One region of the Streptomyces sp. NBC_01077 genome, then DNA from elsewhere that is predicted to be linked to it. Evidence: riboswitches for the same ligand, from Rfam matches in the RefSeq annotation. Region 1 holds a riboswitch; the other holds the start of a gene.
What was found. Region 1 has a riboswitch for glycine ahead of gcvT (glycine cleavage system aminomethyltransferase GcvT). Riboswitches for the same ligand answer to the same signal wherever they lie in the genome.
Positions count from the first base shown of each region.

Region 2: it holds a riboswitch for glycine, as region 1 does, so the genes downstream of both, gcvP (aminomethyl-transferring glycine dehydrogenase) here and gcvT (glycine cleavage system aminomethyltransferase GcvT) in region 1, are expected to answer to the same signal.

Region 1 is NZ_CP108669.1:6,647,824-6,655,047, forward strand. It holds gene OG462_RS30230 (flavodoxin family protein) at 1-204, shown strand, start outside; gene OG462_RS30235 (L-serine ammonia-lyase) at 291-1,661, opposite strand; gene glyA (serine hydroxymethyltransferase) at 1,826-3,094, opposite strand; gene gcvH (glycine cleavage system protein GcvH) at 3,127-3,507, opposite strand; gene gcvT (glycine cleavage system aminomethyltransferase GcvT) at 3,585-4,709, opposite strand; glycine riboswitch at 4,869-4,968, opposite strand; gene OG462_RS30255 (AAA family ATPase) at 5,121-5,783, shown strand; gene OG462_RS30260 (enhanced serine sensitivity protein SseB) at 5,918-6,658, shown strand; gene OG462_RS30265 (enhanced serine sensitivity protein SseB C-terminal domain-containing protein) at 6,773-7,224, shown strand, end outside.
Region 2 is NZ_CP108669.1:2,141,182-2,148,405, forward strand. It holds gene OG462_RS09530 (hypothetical protein) at 353-943, shown strand; gene OG462_RS09535 (DUF5999 family protein) at 1,275-1,481, shown strand; gene gcvP (aminomethyl-transferring glycine dehydrogenase) at 1,562-4,447, opposite strand; glycine riboswitch at 4,625-4,724, opposite strand; gene OG462_RS09545 (PRC-barrel domain-containing protein) at 4,838-5,203, shown strand; gene OG462_RS09550 (DNA polymerase IV) at 5,453-6,802, opposite strand; gene OG462_RS09555 (MerR family transcriptional regulator) at 6,901-7,224, opposite strand, start outside.

The DNA of each region.
Region 1 (7,224 bases):
AAGAACCTGTGGGCCGTCACGGCCTACGCCCGCGGTGACGACACGGACGCCGAACCCCTCACGGGCATGCTCCGGCGGACCGCCGACTACCTCGGCATGGAGTGGCGGGGCGCACTGCTGGCCCGCGCGCACCGGCCCGGCGACATCGAGGCCGACCCGGCGGCACTGGACCGCGCGGCGGCCTTCTTCGACGTCGGCCACTGACCGGACGGCGGGCCCGCGACCACCGGGCCCGTCGTCCGCGTCGGCACAGACGGCTCAGGCCGCCCGCGCCGCTCGGGCCGCGCCGCTCAGCACTCGATGATGTTGACGGCCAGGCCGCCGCGCGCCGTCTCCTTGTACTTCACGCTCATGTCCGCGCCCGTCTCCTTCATGGTCTTGATGACCTTGTCGAGGGAGACCAGGTGGCTGCCGTCGCCGCGCATCGACATCTTCGCCGCCGTGACGGCCTTGACCGCCGCCATGCCGTTGCGCTCGATGCACGGGATCTGGACCAGACCGCCGACCGGGTCGCAGGTCAGGCCCAGGTTGTGCTCCATGCCGATCTCGGCCGCGTTCTCCACCTGCTCCGGGGTGCCGCCCAGGACCTCGGCGAGCGCGCCCGCCGCCATCGAGCAGGCCGAGCCGACCTCGCCCTGGCAGCCGACCTCGGCGCCGGAGATGGAGGCGTTCTCCTTGAAGAGCATGCCGACCGCGCCGGCGGCCAGCATGAAGCGGACGATGCCCTCGTCGTCGGCGCCGGGCACGAAGTTCATGTAGTAGTGCAGGACGGCGGGGATGATGCCGGCCGCGCCGTTCGTCGGGGCGGTGACCACCCGGCCGCCCGCCGCGTTCTCCTCGTTCACGGCCATCGCGTAGAGGGTGATCCACTCCATGGAGTGGGCCGCGGGGTTGCCCTCGGAGCGCAGCTTGCGGGCCGAGTTCGCGGCGCGCCGGCGGACCTTCAGGCCGCCGGGCAGGATGCCCTCGCGGGACATGCCGCGCGAGACGCAGGACTGCATGACCCGCCAGATCTCCAGCAGGCCCGCACGGATCTCGTCCTCGGTGCGCCAGGCCTTCTCGTTCTCCAGCATCAGCGCGGAGATCGACAGGCCGGTCTCCTTCGCCAGGCGCAGCAGCTCGTCGCCGGTGCGGAAGGGGTACTTCAGGACGGTGTCGTCGGGGACGATCGGGTTCTCGCCCTGGACGGCGTCCTCGTCGACGACGAAGCCGCCGCCGACCGAGTAGTACGTCTTCTCCAGGACGAGGCCGCCCTCCGCGTCGTACGCGAAGATCGTCATCCCGTTGGCGTGGTACGGGAGCGCCTTGCGCCGGTGCAGGATCAGGTCGGCGTCGAAGTCGAAGGGGATCTCGTGCGCGCCGAGCAGGTTGATCCGGCCGCTCGACTTGATCCGCTCGACCTCGTCGTCCGCCGTCTCGACGTTCACCGTGCGCGGCGAGCTGCCCTCAAGACCCAGCAGGACCGCCTTCGGGGTGCCGTGGCCGTGGCCGGTCGCGCCGAGGGAGCCGTACAGCTCCGCCCGCACCTTCGCGGTGTGGGCGAGCAGGCCCTCGTTCTTCAGGCGGCGGGCGAACATCCGGGCCGCTCGCATCGGTCCCACCGTGTGGGAGCTCGACGGGCCGATGCCGATCGAGAACAGGTCGAAGACCGAGATGGCCACGGAAGGACTCCTTGTGGGGGCTAGACGCCGTTGTCTGCCGGGGTGGAGCAGAAAAGCGTGCAGAAACGCGTGCGGAGGCGCGCGAAGACATGGGGTGGGGCACCGCGCTCACTGTCCAGTGTGCGCGATGCCCCGAAGGTTCATACGAACAAAAGCGTACGAAATTACTTCAGGCCGGGGTACAGCGGGTGCTTGTCGGCGAGCGCGGTCACCCGGGCCTTCAGCGATGCGGCCTTGTCGGCGTCGAAGCCGGGCTTCAGGGTCTCCGCGATGATGTCGCCGACCTCGGTGAAGTCCTCGGCCTGGAAGCCGCGGGTCGCGAGCGCCGGCGTACCGATGCGCAGACCCGAGGTGACCATCGGCGGGCGCGGGTCGTTCGGAACGGCGTTCCGGTTGACCGTGATGCCGACCTCGTGGAGACGGTCCTCGGCCTGCTGGCCGTCCAGCTCGCTGTCGCGCAGGTCGACGAGGAGCAGGTGCACGTCCGTGCCGCCGGACAGGACGGAGACACCGTGCGCGGTGACGTCGTCCTGGACCAGACGCTCGGCGATGATGCGGGCGCCGTCCAGGGTGCGCTGCTGGCGCTCCTTGAACTCCTCCGAGGCCGCGACCTTGAAGGAGACGGCCTTGGCCGCGATCACGTGCTCCAGGGGGCCGCCCTGGAAGCCGGGGAAGACCGAGGAGTTCAGCTTCTTCGCGAACTCCTTCTTCGCCAGGATGATGCCGCCGCGGGGGCCGCCGAGCGTCTTGTGCGTGGTGGAGGTCACCACGTCCGCGTACTCGACCGGGTTCGGGTGCAGACCGGCCGCGACCAGACCCGCGAAGTGGGCCATGTCGACCCACAGGTAGGCCTCGACCTCGTCGGCGATCCGGCGGAACTCGGCGAAGTCCAGCTGACGCGGGTAGGCGGACCAGCCCGCGATGATCACCTTCGGGCGGTGCTCCTTGGCGAGGCGCTCGACCTCGGCCATGTCGACCAGGCCGGCCTCGTCCACGTGGTACGCGACCACGTTGAACTGCTTGCCCGAGAAGTTCAGGCGCATGCCGTGGGTGAGGTGGCCGCCGTGCGCCAGGTCCAGACCCAGGATCGTGTCGCCGGGCTGGGCGATCGCGAAGAGGGCGGCCTGGTTCGCGGAGGCGCCGGAGTGCGGCTGGACGTTGGCGTACTCGGCGCCGAACAGGTCCTTGATCCGGTCGATCGCGATCTGCTCGGCGACGTCGACGTGCTCGCAGCCACCGTAGTAGCGGCGGCCCGGGTAGCCCTCGGCGTACTTGTTGGTGAGGACGGAGCCCTGCGCCTCCATGACGGCGACGGGAGCGAAGTTCTCCGAGGCGATCATCTCGAGGGTGGACTGCTGGCGGCGGAGCTCGGCGTCGACGGCGGCGGCGACGTCCGGGTCCAGCTCGTGGAGGGGAGTGTTCAGAAGCGACATGAATCGATCCCTAAGGGGTCTCGGGTCCGGTCTCAGTTCCCGGCGGAGAACGCGGTGTACTCGTCGGCGGTGAGCAGCTCGTCCGGCTCACCCGCGACGCGCACCTTGAACAGCCAGCCACCCTCGAACGGAGCCGTGTTCACCAGCGACGGGTCGTCCACCACGTCCTGGTTGGCGTCGACGACCTCACCCGTCACGGGGGAGTACAGGTCGCTGACGGACTTCGTCGACTCCAGCTCGCCGCAGGTCTCGCCCGCGGTGACCGTGGAGCCGACCTCGGGGAGCTGGGCGTAGACGACGTCACCGAGCGCGTTGGCGGCGAACTCCGTGATGCCGACGGTCGCGACGCCGCCCTCGGCGTCCGACAGCCACTCGTGCTCCTTGGTGTAGCGCAGCTGCTGGGGGTTGCTCATGGCCTGATTCTCCTGGATCGGGGGAGTACTGATGAACGTGGGTCTCGCGGGATGAGACCCGGGATGAGACGACTGCGTCACTTCTGGCGCTTGTAGAACGGCAGCGCCACGACCTCGTACGGCTCGTGGGTGCCGCGGATGTCCACACCTACACCCTCGGTACCGGGCGTGGCGTGCGCCGCGTCCACGTACGCGATCGCGATCGGCTTTCCGAGGGTCGGGGACGGGGCGCCGGAGGTCACCTCGCCGATGACCTCGCCGTCCTTGACGACGGAGAAGCCGGCGCGCGGGACCCGGCGGCCCTCGGCGATCAGGCCGACGAGCTTGCGCGGCGGGGCGGTCTCGGCGCGCTCGGCGGCCTTCTCGAGCGCCTCACGGCCGACGAAGCGGCCCTCGTTGGTCGTCTTCTCGAACTTGACGACCCGGCCGAGACCGGCGTCGAAGGGGGTGAGCGCGGTGGTCAGCTCGTGGCCGTACAGCGGCATGCCCGCCTCCAGGCGGAGCGTGTCACGGCAGGACAGGCCGCAGGGGATCAGACCGACCGGGGCGCCCGCCTCGGTCAGCGCCTTCCACACGCCCTCGGCGTGCTCGGGCTTCAGGAACAGCTCGAAGCCGTCCTCGCCGGTGTAGCCGGTACGGGCGATCAGCGCCGGCACACCCGCGACCGTGCCGGGCAGGCCGGCGTAGTACTTCAGGCCGTCCAGGTCGGCGTCGGTGAGCGACTTCAGGATGCCGGGGGACTCCGGGCCCTGGACCGCGATCAGGGCGTACGCGTCACGGTCGTCGCGGACCTCGGCGTCGAAGCCGCCGGAGCGGGCCACGAGCGCGTCCAGGACGATCTGCGCGTTGGAGGCGTTGGCGACGACCATGTACTCGGTCTCGCCGAGGCGGTAGACGATCAGGTCGTCGAGGATCCCGCCGTCCTCCTGGCAGATCATCGTGTAGCGGGCGCGGCCCACGCCCACCGTGGAGATGTTGCCGACGAGGGCGTGGTCGAGGAGCTCGACCGCCTGCGGGCCGGTGACGGTGATCTCGCCCATGTGGGAGAGGTCGAAGAGGCCGGCCTTGGTGCGGACGGCGATGTGCTCGTCCCGCTCGCTGGCGTAGCGCAGCGGCATGTCCCAGCCCGCGAAGTCGGTCATGGTCGCGCCCAGCGAACGATGCAGCGCATCGAGGGCGGTCAGACGGGGGGCAGTACTCATGGGGTGGCTCCCGGATCCCAAGGGCGGTTCGGTGACGAAACACATGACGGGCGAGGACGTCCTCCCCATCTGTCATGGAACCTGAGAGGTTCACCGAGGGCATCCTCGGTTTGCACCTTGGGTGGGGACACAGCAGGGTGTCCCGCTTTTCAGATCTGCCTCATCCACGCGGTACGGGGCCTGAGAGATTCAAGGGAGGGTCTTGCTCCTTCGGCGTCCGGACACGACTGGCGGTCCGGAACTCTCCCGCGCGGATTCGAGCGGCCGGTATGCGATTGTGTGGCGACTGTGCGCGCCTGGCGCGCACATCATTGCACGCGAGGTCGGCGGGGCACATCGCTTGTGTCCCATTACCGCTTCTTTACACTTTGTGGGCAAGGGTCTTCCCAGGCCCGGGCAGGGGGAGAAGCGATGAGGTTCCAGCACACCGGCGCATACGCGCCGAGTACCGGCATACCGTCCCAGCGAGCCCGCGCCAGGACCCGGGGCCGCGGCCGGCTCCTGCGCGACCTCCGCGAGCGCGGCGGCCGGGGGCCCCGCGCCCTCACCTTCGCGGCCGGCGACCTGGTCGTCGTCTCCGGCCTGCCCGGCAGCGGCAAGTCCACCCTCATGCAGCGCGCCGCCGACGGCACCGGCATCGACTCGCAGGACACCCGTGAGCACTGGGAGGCCCGGATGCCCCGCCTCCTGCCGTACGCCGTCTACCGCCCGCTGGTCCGGCTCGCGCACTACGCGGGGCTGCGCCGCGCCCTGCGCTCCGGCGCCGGAGTGATCGTGCACGACTGCGGCACCCAGTCCTGGGTGCGGGGCTGGCTCGCCCGCGAGGCCCGCCGTCGCGGCCGGGGCCTGCACCTGGTCCTCCTCGACGTCGCCCCGGACACCGCCCGCGAGGGCCAGCGGGCCCGCGGCCGCGGCGTCTCCTCCTACGCCTTCGCGCGGCACCGGCGGGCCGTCTCCCGGCTCGTCGCGGCCGCCGAGGCCGGCCGCCTGCCGCACGGCTGCGCCTCCGTGACCCTGCTCGACCGGGACGCGGCGGACACCCTGCGGAAGATCGGCTTCCGCGAGGCCGCCTGAGGCGGGCACCTCCCCCCGGGGGCGCCCCGCCCGGCGCTCGTACCCTTTCTTTTGGCCACGGCGGTGCCGGGGCGGCGTTAGGGTGCTGCCGGGCGGCCGGTGCGGCAGGCCGTGCGAGAAGGGGAAACGGGACCGTGGACGTGACGTGGCCGGGCAATGAGCTCGAAGAGGTCCTTGCCGCCTCACTCGGCAACCCCTCGGCGGGCGCCCGCCTGGTCGAGGTGCTCGGCCGCAGCCCGGTCTGGGTGCCCCTGCCCAACGGCGGCGGACCCGACAGCGCCGACCTCGACCTCGCCACCATGGAGATCGACGGCGCTGCGTACGTCCCCGTCTTCAGCTCCGAGGAGCAGTTCCTCGCCTGTGTCGGCAGCCACATGTCGTTCACCGTCGCCCCGGCCCGCGACTTCGCCCGCGGCCTGCCCCCGCAGCTCGGCATCGCCGTGAACCCCGGCGGCATCGTCGGCGTCCCGCTGCCCCCGCCGGCCGTCGCCGAGCTCTGCCGCGTCGGCCGCACCCCGCTCGACGGCCCCGCCACCGGCGGCCGCGTCCGCCTCTTCGAGCCCGACTGGCAGGACGACCCCGTCGACTTCCTCGCCGCCGCCTCCGCCGAGTTCGAGGCCACCGGCGTCGTCACCACCGCCCGTCGCGCCCTCGCCAGCGTCGAGGGCACCGAACCCGCCCTCTTCGTCGGCGTCCAGCTCGCCGCCTGGGACGGGGTCGACCGCAACGCGCCCCTGGACGCCCTCGGCCGCGCCCTCGGCCGCGTCGAGTGCGCCTGGCCGGTCAACCTCATCCTGCTCGACATGGCACAGGACCCGGTCGGCGACTGGATGCTGGAGCGGGTGCGCCCCTTCTACCAGCGCGCCGCCGTGTGACGGACGGCCTGTTTAAGCTGAACTTCTCGACAGCAGGACAGACCTCGGCAGGACAGCTGTCGGCAGTACAGACGTCGGAACAGACGTGGTGACGGAAGAGGGGCGGGACACAGGGTGAGCGCGTCAGGCACCGCTGCGACCGGACAGGTCGAGCACATGCTGCGCCAGGTGGCACCCGGACGCTACGACGCGTACGAGCAGCTGCTGCACGCCCTCGCCGACGGCGAGCTCTGGATGCTGCTCTGGCACGGATCACCCGGCTCGTCCGACGCGCAGTACGGGAACATGGAGGTCGACGGCTTCGGCTACGCGCCCTGCGTCACCTCCGCCCAGGAACTCGCCGCCTCCGGCTGGCACCGCGCCCACGAGCTCGTCACCGGCCGGGAGATCGCCCGCGCCCTCTACCCCGACCGCTGGGGCGTCTGGCTCAATCCGCACGCCCCCGGCGGTGGCGTCGGCATCCCCTGGGCCGACCTGCGCCGGATCGCCACCGGCCTCGACCGGATGCCCGCCGGGCCGCTGCGGGTCACCGAGCCCACCCTGGAGCTCCCGCAGTTCTACGCCCT
Region 2 (7,224 bases), 4.5 Mb from region 1:
CGTCACATCCCGAGGGCACGGAACAATCGACATATACCAATGTCCTATTGTCCCGGAACTCGGGGAATGAATTCAGCCGTCCGGCTCTGCGTGGAATACGCAGGTGGGAGCACCACCACCCACACGATTCCGCTGCTACGACCCTTGTTTTACGGCTTGATGACGCCTTGTCAGGAATATCTGCGCCGTCTAGCGGAAACACTCCGTGAACACGTGTCGTATAAACTCCGCGGACGAGGCAGAGTGTTGGCGCCCGGTCATGGCCTCATGGCCCTCCTCTGGCCCCGCCGCCGACAGCGCCGTCGTACCTGCCCACGCATCACCGTGTCTCCTGAGTGAGAGGCGACCCACCATGCTCCGACCCTCCCCGGCCCCTGCGCCGGCCCTCCGCAGTGTCCTCGCGGCCCTCGGCTCGCCGACCGCCGTCCGCGAGGCTCGAACACCCGCTCTGCGGGCAGCGCAGGGACCACTGAGCCCCGAACTCCCCCTGCCCGTACACGTCCTCGGCGTCGCCGGGACGCCGGGACAGGCACCCCGCACCCGTCTCACCGGCTGGCGCTTCCTGATCAGGAACGGGGGCCGGGCGATCGCCGCCGCGGACACCATGCTGACCCCGGACGGCTGGTCCTTCTCGCACTTCTTCGAGGGCCCGTACGTCACCGCCACGGAGCGGGCGCTGCTCCAGGCCGAGGCGCTGCCCGGTCCGTACCAGCCGCGACTGCTCTCCGTGCCGGAGCTCTACATGCTGACCCTCTGGCTGCACGCCGAACCGGAGACGGACGGCGCCACCACCGCCCCGGCCGCGGCGGATCTGATGGTGCCGCTGGCCCCCGCCCCGCCGGGGATCGCCGCGTACCGCCCGTACCAGGTCGCCGACCTCCTGCCCGTGCTCACCACGCGCCTCGCGCCGCCGCCCCTCCTGGGCTCGGCGGCGCCCGCCTGATCCACCGCACGAGCGTCGCCGCCCCGTGACCCACCCGGGTCACGGGGCGCACTGCTGTCCGAGCGATCGGCCCGAACGCGCCGTCCGAACAGCCCTCCCGTACGGACTAGCCCGCTGGGACCACCCCGAACCACCCGAAAAGACGGTGCAGTTGACCTGAACCGCCCCTGCGGGTGATGCGTCTTCCCAGGAAAGGACGAGCTGCCGCGAATCCCTGCGGAAGAGCGTCCATGGGGCAAGACTGGGATCGGAACCGAACCGACCGACGGGGGCGGCGATGAGCGCGAAGAGCCGCAGGACATCCACCACGACGCAGCGAAAGAACCCACCCATGTGCCAGCACCAGCCTGCCTGTCCCACCGCCGACTCCGCCGACCGCGAGGCGGCCCGACTGACGGCACACCACCCGGAACAGGGCTGGAGCCTGCTGTGCAACGGCGTCCTGCTCTTCGAGGACACCGGTGAACTGCTGCCGGACGGGCAGATCATCGCCCCGCACCGGCCGCTGTCGGCGGGCCAGGTGACGACCGCCGCCTGAGGACGCGGTCTCGGCGCCGTACGAGGGAAACACCGAGGGCCGGCCCGGAGAGAAACTCCGCACCGGCCCTCGCATCATGCTCAGTTGTCGTACTCGTCCAGCGGCGGGCAGGAGCAGACCAGGTTCCGGTCGCCGAACGCACCGTCGATGCGGCGCACCGGCGGCCAGTACTTGTCCGCGGCGGAGACACCGGCCGGGAAGACCGCCTCGTCCCGCGTGTACGCGTGGTTCCACTCGCCGCCCAGCGCGGCCGCGGTGTGCGGGGCGTTGTGCAGCGGGTTGTCGTCGGCGGGCCACTGGCCCGAGGCGACCTTCTCGATCTCGGCCCGGATCGCGATCATCGTGTCGCAGAAGCGGTCCAGCTCGGTCAGGTCCTCGGACTCGGTCGGCTCGATCATCAGGGTGCCGGCCACCGGGAACGACATCGTCGGCGCGTGGAAGCCGTAGTCGATGAGGCGCTTCGCGATGTCGTCGACCGTGACGCCCGTCGCCTTGGACAGCGGACGCAGGTCCACGATGCACTCGTGGGCGACCAGACCGGCCGGGCCGGTGTAGAGCACCGGGAAGTGCGGCTCCAGGCGCTTGGCGATGTAGTTCGCCGCGAGGACGGCGACCTGGGTGGCGCGCTTGAGGCCCTCGCCGCCCATCAGACGCACGTACGACCACGAGATCGGCAGGATGCCCGCGGAGCCCCACGGGGCGGCCGAGATCGGGCCGACGCCGGTCTCCGGGCCCGCGGCGGGCTGGAGCGGGTGGTTCGGCAGGTACGGGGCGAGGTGCGCGCGGACACCGACCGGGCCGACGCCCGGGCCGCCACCGCCGTGCGGGATGCAGAAGGTCTTGTGCAGGTTCAGGTGCGAGACGTCGCCGCCGAAGTGCCCCGGCTTGGCCAGACCGACCAGTGCGTTCAGGTTGGCACCGTCGACGTACACCTGGCCACCGGCCTCGTGCACCTCGGCGCAGATGTCGGCGACGTGCTCCTCGAAGACGCCGTGCGTCGACGGGTAGGTGATCATCAGCACGGACAGCTCGTCGCGGTACTGCTCGATCTTGGCGCGCAGGTCCGCGACGTCGACCTCGCCGTCGTCGGCGGTCTTCACGACGACGACCTTCATGCCGGCCATCACCGCGGAGGCGGCGTTGGTGCCGTGCGCGGAGGACGGGATGAGGCAGACGGTGCGCTGCTCGTCACCGTTGGCGCGGTGGTAGGCACGGACGGCGAGGAGACCGGCCAGCTCGCCCTGCGAACCGGCGTTCGGCTGGATCGACACCTTGTCGTAGCCGGTGACCTCGGCGAGACGCTCCTCCAGCTCGGTGATGAGCGTGAGGTAGCCCTGCGCCTGCTCGACCGGGGCGAAGGGGTGCATCTGACCGAACTCGGGCCAGGTCACCGCCTCCATCTCGGTCGTCGCGTTCAGCTTCATCGTGCAGGAGCCGAGCGGGATCATGCCGCGGTCGAGCGCGTAGTCGCGGTCGGCGAGCTTGCGCAGGTAGCGCAGCATCGAGGTCTCGGAGCGGTGCGCGTGGAAGACCGGGTGGGTCATGTACGCGTCGGAGCGCAGCAGACCGGCCGGCAGCGTGTCCTCGGTGGCGGCGTCCAGCGCCTCGACGTCGGCGGTGACACCGAAGGCGCCCCACACGGCGGCGAGCTGGGCACGCCCGGTGGTCTCGTCGCACGACATCGACACGTGGTCGGCGTCGACGCGGTAGAGGTTCACACCGGCCTCGCGGGCGGCGGCCACGACCTCGTCGGCCTTGCCGGGCACACGGGCGGTGAGGGTGTCGAAGAAGGCACCCTGGGTGAGCTCCACGCCCCCGGCGGTGAGGCCGGCGGCGAGGATCGCGGCGTACCGGTGGGTGCGCTGCGCGATGCCCTTGAGGCCGTCGGGGCCGTGGTAGACGGCGTACATACCGGCCATGACCGCGAGCAGCACCTGGGCGGTACAGATGTTGCTGGTGGCCTTCTCACGGCGGATGTGCTGCTCGCGGGTCTGCAGGGCCAGGCGGTACGCGCGGTTGCCGTCGGCGTCGACGGACACGCCCACCAGACGGCCGGGCAGGGAGCGGGCGTGCTTGTCCTGGACGGCCATGTAACCGGCGTGGGGACCGCCGAAGCCCATGGGAACACCGAAGCGCTGCGTCGTACCGACGGCGATGTCCGCGCCCAGCTCGCCGGGCGAGGTGAGCAGGGTCAGCGCGAGCAGGTCGGCGGCGACGGTGACGATCGCGCCGAGCTCGTGGGCGGCGTCGATCAGCGGCTTGATGTCGCGGACGGCACCGGAGGCGCCGGGGTACTGCAGGAGCACGCCGAAGACACCGCGCTCGGCGATCTCGGCCGGAATGCCCGCGCTCAGGTCCGCGACGACGACCTCGACACCGGTCGGCTCGGCGCGGGTCTCGATGACGGCGATCGTCTGCGGCAGGGCGTCGGCGTCGATGAGGAAGACGCCGTTCTTGACCTTGCCGACGCGCCGGGAGAGCGCCATGGCCTCGGCGGCGGCGGTGCCCTCGTCGAGCAGGGACGCCCCGGAGGTCGGCAGCCCCGTCAGGTCGGCGACGACGGTCTGGAAGTTCAGCAGGGCCTCGAGACGCCCCTGCGAGATCTCCGGCTGGTACGGCGTGTACGCCGTGTACCAGGCGGGATTCTCCATCACGTTCCGCAGGATCACCGGCGGCGTGAAGGTCCCGTAGTAGCCGAGACCGATCATGGGCGCGAGGACCTGGTTGCGGTCGGCGAGCGTACGCAGCTCGGCCAGGACCTCGGCCTCCGTGCGCGCGGCCGGCAGGCCCAGGGCCTCGGTGTTCTTGATGACGTCCGGCACCGCGGCGGCCGTGAGCTCGTCGAGGGAGCCGTAGCCGACCTGGGCGAGCATCTTGGCGCGCGCCTCGGCGTCGGGCCCGATGTGCCGCTGCTCGAACGGGATGCCCTGTTCGAGTTCGGAGAGCGGAATGCGGTTGGCGGTCATGTACGGAGGCCTCCTGGTCGTCACGACCTGCGAGGGGCACCACGGCGCGGGTACCCGGACGGCCTCCCCCTCTGTCATCTCAACCTGAGAGTTTCACCGGCACGCCTCACGGCACGCCGGCTTTCACCGTCGGTGAGAGCGCATGCCGTCGGACACCGCTCTGCTTTCCAGAGTGACCTCGTCCGCGCGGTACAGGGGCCTGAGAGATTCCGGGGAGGATTTGCTCCTTCGGCGCCCACCGGAAGGTTTCTCCGGGGGACTCTCCCGCACAGGGTCGACAGCCACAGCCAGCCTACCAGCGAGGTTGCGGCTCCCATCGCTCAAGTGGCCGACATCCCAGTTGTGCACTTTCGTAGGGGTGTAGAGCAGTTGCGACCAGTTGGAGGGACCGTGCAGACCGATATCGATCCGCGCAGCCTGATCGGCCGCAAGGCGTACGACCGGAACGGACACAAGATCGGAACCGTGGACGAGGTGTACCTGGACGACGCGACCGGCATACCGGAATGGGCGGCGGTCCGCACCGGCCTCTTCAGCCGGGACGCCTTCGTCCCGCTGGAGCCGAGCGAGCTGGTCGAGGACGGACTCCACATCCCGTACGAGCGGGCCCTCATCAAGGACGCCCCCGACTTCGGCGTGGGCCGCCACCTCTCCCCTGAGCAGGAACTCCAGCTCTACCGCCACTACAGCCTCGCCCTCCCCCCACCCCCCACGGACACCCCGGACACAGACTTCGGCCGCCTGGCAGGCCAGTAGCGCCGGGGCGGAGCCACACGGGCGACACGAGGAGGAATCCGGGCCGGGGCGCCACCGCCCCGCCCGCACCCGCCGACGCCCCACCCCCACGGGAAGACCCGCACCTCCGCCCTCTCAGCAGCACGGGTGGTGCGGGTGGGAACCCCAAGCCCGGCCGCAGGCCGGGCGCACCACAACCCACCCGCACCCCCACGGGAAACCCGCACCCGCCAACCCCGCCGCACCCCCACGGGAGACCCGCACCGGCACTCAACCCCGCCCCACCAACGGCAACGCCTCCCCCGGCACCAATTCGGGATCGTCCACCGCGAACGTCCTCACCCGCCCCGGTTCCGACCCCGGCTCCTCGAACCGCACGGTGACGCGCCCGACCCCGCTCCCCTGGACCCACCCGGCCCCGTACACCGCGTGCCGCACGTCGTGCCCGGGCGCCCAGTGCCGCTCCACGGGCTCAGCGGCCGCAGGCTCGACGGCGACCACGGCTTCAGCAGCGGCGACGTCACCCACCGAAGCGGCAGCGACCCCCGCCTCCGCCTGAGCGAACAGATCCTCCTGCGTGTAGTCCGCGAGCCCGCTCACCCCGACCCCCAGCAACCGCACGCCGCCCGTCGTGTCCACCGCCTCGAGCAGCCGCGCCGCCGCCTCCCGCACCACACCGGGATCATCCGTGGGCCCCCGGAGCGTCTCGGACCGCGTGAGCGTCGAGAAGTCGAACCGCCGCACCTTCAGGACGATGGTCCGCCCGGAGTGCCCGGACGCCCGCAGCCGCCCCACGCACCGCTCCGCGAGCCGTTCCACCTCGACCCGGATCCGCACCCGGTCGTGCAGGTCCACGTCGAAGGTGTCCTCGACCGACACCGACTTGGCGTCCCTCTCGGCCACCACGGGCCGATCGTCGTACCCCTGGGCCATCCGGTACAGCGAGGCCCCGTGCGCCCGCCCAAGGAGCCGTACGAGCTCGTCCTCGCCCGCTTCCGCGAGGTCGGACACGGTAGTCATCCCGGCCCGCCGCAGGTGCTCCCCGGTCGCCGGCCCCACGCCGGGCAGGATCCGCACCGAACGCGGCCCGAGGAGCTCCCGCTCCGTCCCGGGCTCGATCAGGACGAGCCCGTCGGGCTTGGCCTCCTCGGAGGCGATCTTCGCGATCATCTTGGACCCGGCGAGCCCCACGGACCCCGTGAGTCCCGTCGTCGCCAGGATGTCGACCCGCAGCCGCTCACCGGCCGCACGCGCGCCCACGCTGTCGTCGGCCACGCCCCCGGCCTCCAGGTCCACGAACGCCTCGTCGAGGCTGAGCGGCTCCACGAGCGGGGAGAGCCGTCCGAGCAGCTCCATGACCTGCTCGCTGATCGAGCGGTAGAAGGAGAAGCGGGGGACGAGGTAGGCCGCGTTCGGCGCGAGCCGCCGCGCCTGGCCCATGGGCATGGCCGAGTGCACTCCGAAGCGGCGCGCCTCGTACGAGGCGGTGGCGACCACGCCCCGGGGACCGAGACCGCCGACGACCACGGGCTTTCCGCGCAGGCTGGGCTTCGACGCCTGCTCGGCGGCGGCGAAGAAGGCATCCATGTCGAGATGCAGGATGGTGGGCGCGGCTCTCACACGTCCGATGCTGCCTCACACCACTGACAACACCACTGACGACAACGCCGCCCCGCACCACACAGGCCCAGGAGCCGAGGGCTGCTGAACCGCCGCCCTCAGACCGCCTTGTCCCGCCGCCGTCGCGCCAGCTCGTCCCCCGGGTTGTGTCCCACGAGCGTCTCGCCCGTGTCGACGCGCTCCCCGTGCAGCTGCGAGAGCGCCGCCTCGACGTCCCGCCAGACCACGCCGACGGCGATGCCGAAGACACCCTGACCGCCCTGGAGCAGGTCGACGACCTCGTCAGGCGAGGAGCACTCGTACACCGTGGCCCCGTCGCTCATGAGCGTCATCCGCTCCAGGTCGCTGAAGCCCCGCGCGCGCAGGTGCTGCACCGCGGCCCGGATGTTCTGCAGGGCCACCCCGGTGTCGAGGAAACGCTT